DNA from 2 places in the Gordonia sp. McavH-238-E genome. Region 2 is predicted to be linked to the other one. Evidence: riboswitches for the same ligand, from Rfam matches in the RefSeq annotation. Region 2 holds a riboswitch; the other holds the start of a gene.

Region 1 (2,456 bases), on a different contig from region 2:
CAGATCCGGCAGATAGGCGCCATATCCGAGCTTCGGCAGCGGTGGCAGGAGGTCCTGCACGAGCCGGATCACCGGCTGCAGGTTCGCGAGTTCGATGCCGTATGGCAGGTCGATCATCGGACGACCGGACAAGAAGTCCCCGATGTCACCGGAAAACCCCAGATCGCGTGCCCACCCCTGCACGAGTTCGGCGAATGCGGAATCGGCGGTGACCACGCACACCGCGGTCCCCGGATCGCAGCGAACGGTCCGCCCGTCGTTCCACGTCGATGTGCGCGGATTCCGATACATCTGGAACGGATAGAGGTTGTGCTTGGTGAAGTAGCCGAGCAGGCCGTCGATCGCGCCGATCGGGTCGTGGATCGGATCCGGCAGGTCACAGATGGGATCGCCATCGATGCAGACCGACACCACCCGGCCCTCGAGGTCTCCGAACCCGCCGTCGGTCTCGGACGCACCTCGTGCCCCTGCCATCGTCAGACCCGGGATGATCCCGATCAACGACAACTCGATACCGCGGCCGGTCTTGTCGCCGGAGCGGCGGGGATCCGCGTACAGCTCGCCGGAGATGTTCCCCGTCACGATGTCCACCAGAACCGGATTGCCCTGCTCGTCGAGCATGACGTCGCCGTTCTCGTCGGTCGCGACGACCTGCTCGACGTTGCGACCGTTCCCGATGTCGGCGAGTACGTCCCCGGCGACACGGGCACCCTGCGAATAGCCTGCGACCACGATGTCGGCGCCTGCTCCGCATCGTTGCTGATAGCCGGCGATCGCCGACGCCGTCGCGCTCCTGCCCTGTCCGGTGCTGTCGTCGTATCCGGCGGCACCGAGTGGCCAGAGCGTGGTCGGGTAGTCGACGTGGATCACGTCCTTGGGCGCGGCGAGATAGGGACTCCCCGGGTCGTCCTCGATGACCACCTCGCCGTTCTGCACCGTCGGCACCTTGCCGGTGTAGCGCTGCTTCACACCGACGAGATGGGCGCTCTCCGGGTCGTTGGTCCCGGCCACGATGATGACCGCGCCCGAGTCGCTGCATTCGGCGGCCGTCGCGGGAGGGGCCCCGGACAGGCTGAGAGCTGCCGCGACTGCCAGGGCGGTCAGAGCGGCGATCGTGAGCGAGGTCCGTCGGGTTCGGAGACGAGCGATCGCGGCCATGGGGCGCTCCTGTGCGAACCCGGACCACCCGATCGGAATCCTCCGACGCAGCCGGGGCTGGTCCGAACGCTAGATCCGCGACGGTGAAACCGACAGCACGCTGAGGGACGCTAACGACCGTGACCTGGCACTATGTATCTGACCACACGTGATTTCACTCGGTCGGAGGACAGCTCATGCCACCTTCGGACCGCGCTTGGAAAGTGTTGGACGCGGCCTGACCGGGACGGTTCTCCGGCACTCACATCCGTGTTATATCCTTGTCGCCAGGTCATGAGCATCAGCGTCAAGCCCCGGCTGGCTGATCGGCAACCCTCCAACCGCGGTGGGGTGCTCCGGGTGATGACCGGGTTGTGGGATCGCAGCGACGATCCCCGGCAAGCGCGGGTCCGAAGGTCGGACCCCAACAGGGTCGAGTTGGCCCTGCCGACCGTAGAAAGTGATCAATCGCCATGTCTGATGCCCCTGACGGCACTTCCGCCGACGGCACCTCCCCAGTGGACAACTGGAGCTTCGAGACCAAGCAGATCCACGCCGGACAGGCCGCCGATGCGGTGACGAACGCGCGGGCGCTGCCGATCTACCAGACGACGTCGTACGTCTTCAACGACACACAGCACGCCGCGAACCTCTTCGGGCTCGCCGAGCCGGGCAACATCTACACCCGCATCATGAATCCGACCCAGGATGCCGTCGAGCAGCGGATCGCCGCACTCGAGGGTGGCGTCGCCGCGCTGCTCGTGGCATCGGGCCAGGCCGCGGAGACCTACGCGATCCTCAACATCGTCGAGACCGGCGGCCACGTGGTGTCGAGCCCGCGCCTGTACGGCGGCACCTTCAATCTCTTCCATTACACGCTGCCGAAGCTGGGCGTCGAGGTCACGTTCGTCGACGATCCCGAGGATCCGGCGTCGTGGCAGGCCGCGGTCAAGGACAACACCCGCGCGTTCTTCGGTGAGTCGATCTCCAACCCCAACAACGAGATCCTGGACATCCCCGGCATCTCGGAGGTCGCCCACCGCAATGGCGTACCGCTGATCATCGACAACACGGTCGCCACGCCGTACCTGATCAATCCGCTTGCCCACGGGGCCGACATCGTCGTGCATTCGGCCACCAAGTACATCGGCGGACACGGCACCGCGATCGGTGGTGTCATCGTCGACGGCGGGACCTTCGACTGGCGTGTCCAGCGCGACGGGAAAGACCTGTTCCCCGGTTTCACCACCCCGGACCCCAGCTACCACGGCGCGGTCTTCGCCGACCTCGGGGCGCCCGCGTTCGCACTCAAGGCCCGC
Region 2 (2,456 bases):
GGCGGGCGGCCCCGGTGTGCCAGGTGACCCCACCGGCACTCGGACCCAGGTCGACGTCGGCGGTCGCACCGCCGCCGGCAAGGTAGGCATCGGCGGCGTCGAACCAGTCCCGGCGGCCGATCAGGACTCCGGCGCCGAAGGGCGCGTACGCCTTGTGTCCGGAGAAGGCCAGGTAGTCGATGCCGTGACTGACGATGGACACGGGTCGGTGCGCGACGAGCTGCGCGGCGTCGACCAGGATGCGGGCCCCGTGCCGGTGGGCGATCGACGCGAGCCGGCCGATCGGCAGCACCTCGCCGGTGACGTTCGACGCCGCGGTGACCGCGAGCAGCGAGGCCGGCGCCGACGCGAGCTCGGCCTCGAGCGCGACCAGGGTGTCCTCGATGGTGTCGCAGGCCGGGACGACCCGGGCCCGGTTGCGACCGTCGCGCGGCGCGCACCACGGCAGCAAATTGGCGTGATGCTCGATGTCGAGCACCACGACGTCCCCGGGGGTGATGTGGGCGGCGAGGTTGATGGCGTCGGTGGTGTTGCGGGTGAAGACGACGGTGTCGTCGACCCGCCCGCGGACGAACTCGCGCACGGTCTCCCGAGCGGCCTCGTACCGGGCGGTCGTGACCTGCGACAGATGGCCGGCACCGCGGTGAACACTCGCGTACTCGCCGAGCCCCTCGGCGACCGCGGCGGCCACCGAACTCAGTGCCGGCGCACTCGCCGCGTAATCGAGATTGACGTATCGCGTCGTCCCGCCGCCCGCCAACGGTACGGTCACGTCGGCGCCGACGACCGGGGCGAGACCGGGAACGGCCGGGCGCGCACGGTGGTCGAGACCGACGACGTGGGCATCGACAGACTCGCGGCCGACAGTTCTCGGTGCTGACAGGACAGCGGTCATGGCAGGAGCTCCTCTGAATTTCCGCGCTTGCCGCGTCCGGTCGGTACGCGGCCAGGTCGTCACCCGGAGCACCCCACCGCGGAGGAGGGTTGCCGACCAGCGAGCCGGGGCTTGTCACTGGCACTCATGACCTACGAACCAGAGTCGTCGATGCCGCGCAGACGTGTCAATTTTCACTCAGCGTGATCCGAAGTTAGGGCACACTTACCTGTAGCGTGTCAGGGGTGTCAGCGACTGATGTGTTCGTGTTGTCCCGCCCGCACGGCACCGTGCGGGGCCGGGGCGCCGTCCGGGGTTTCACCGATGTCGATGCGGCCTCGGCCGCGCTGCGTTCCGGCGAGGTCGGCGCGCTGACCGGCGCGATCCCGTTCGATCTCGCCGACCCGGCCGCGCTGGTGGTGCCCGAGGTCTTGGACCTCGACGACGCACCGCTGGCCGGCGGACCGCCGCTGTCGCGAATCCCGCTGTCGACCACCCTGCACCCCACCGCGGATGAACACCGCGAACGGGTGGCGCACGCCGTCAAACGCATCGTCGCCGGCGACGTCGGCAAGGTGGTCCTCGCCCGCAGCGTCGACATCGTGCTCGACCGAGAGGTCGCGCCAGGCGAACTCCTCGACGCCCTCGCGGGCGGGAACGCCGGGCACAATGCGTTCGGCGTCGACCTCGGCGCGGCCACCGGCTCCGGGTCGTGGTTGTTCGGTGCGAGTCCCGAAGTGCTGCTGCGGAAGTCGGGATCGGTCGTCACCTGTCACCCGTACGCGGGGTCGGCGCCCCGATCGCCGGATCCGGTCGTCGACCGCGCGGTCGCCGACGGATTGTTCTCCTCGGCCAAGGATCTCGCCGAACACGCGTTCGTCGTGGATCATCTGCGGGACCGGCTGTCGCATCTGTGCGACGACGTCGACGCGCCGTCGACCCCGCGCCTGCAGTCGACCGGTGAGGTGTGGCATCTCGCCACCCCGATCCGCGCGACGCTCCGCGACCCCGCCACCACCGCACTGGATCTCGCGCTTCTGCTCGGACCAACCCCCGCCGTCTGCGGCACACCGAGTGATGTTGCGGCACAGATCATCCGAGAGGTCGAGGGGGAACGCGGCTTCTATGCGGGAGCCGTCGGCTGGTGCGACGCCGCCGGCGACGGCGAGTGGATGGTGACCATCCGGTGCCTCGAACTCGAGGCAGATCGTCGCAGCCTCCGCACGTGGGCCGGGGGCGGCATCGTCGAACACTCCGATCCCCAGGGCGAGCTCGAGGAGACCGCGTTCAAACTCCGGACGGTGTTGAACGCGTTGGGGATCGACGGCCTCGACTAGCCGCGCCGGCTCAGCCCAGCGCCTGGTCCAGATCCCCGAGCAGGTCGTCGACCCCTTCGAGCCCGACCGACAGCCGCACCACCGAGTCGCTGAGGCCGATCGCCGCGCGTCCGTCGGGCCCCATCGCACGATGCGTGGTGGTCGCCGGGTGGGTGATCAGCGACTTCGAGTCACCGAGATTGTTGGAAATGTCGACGATCTGCAGGCCGTTGAGCACCTCGAAAGCGCGCTTCTTGCCGTCGATG

The links. Region 2 has a riboswitch for S-adenosylmethionine ahead of MHN80_RS22785 (aminotransferase class V-fold PLP-dependent enzyme). Riboswitches for the same ligand answer to the same signal wherever they lie in the genome.
Region 1: linked by a shared signal. The riboswitch ahead of MHN80_RS06855 (bifunctional o-acetylhomoserine/o-acetylserine sulfhydrylase) and the one ahead of MHN80_RS22785 (aminotransferase class V-fold PLP-dependent enzyme) in region 2 are both predicted to bind S-adenosylmethionine.

The regions. Positions count from the first base shown of each region.
Region 1 is NZ_JAKRFE010000004.1:107,302-109,757, forward strand. It holds gene MHN80_RS06850 (cutinase family protein) at 1-1,158, opposite strand, end outside; SAM riboswitch class IV at 1,428-1,548, shown strand; gene MHN80_RS06855 (bifunctional o-acetylhomoserine/o-acetylserine sulfhydrylase) at 1,611-2,456, shown strand, end outside.
Region 2 is NZ_JAKRFE010000020.1:22,681-25,136, reverse strand. It holds gene MHN80_RS22785 (aminotransferase class V-fold PLP-dependent enzyme) at 1-895, opposite strand, end outside; SAM riboswitch class IV at 914-1,027, opposite strand; gene MHN80_RS22780 (isochorismate synthase MenF) at 1,135-2,211, shown strand; gene MHN80_RS22775 (O-succinylhomoserine sulfhydrylase) at 2,222-2,456, opposite strand, start outside.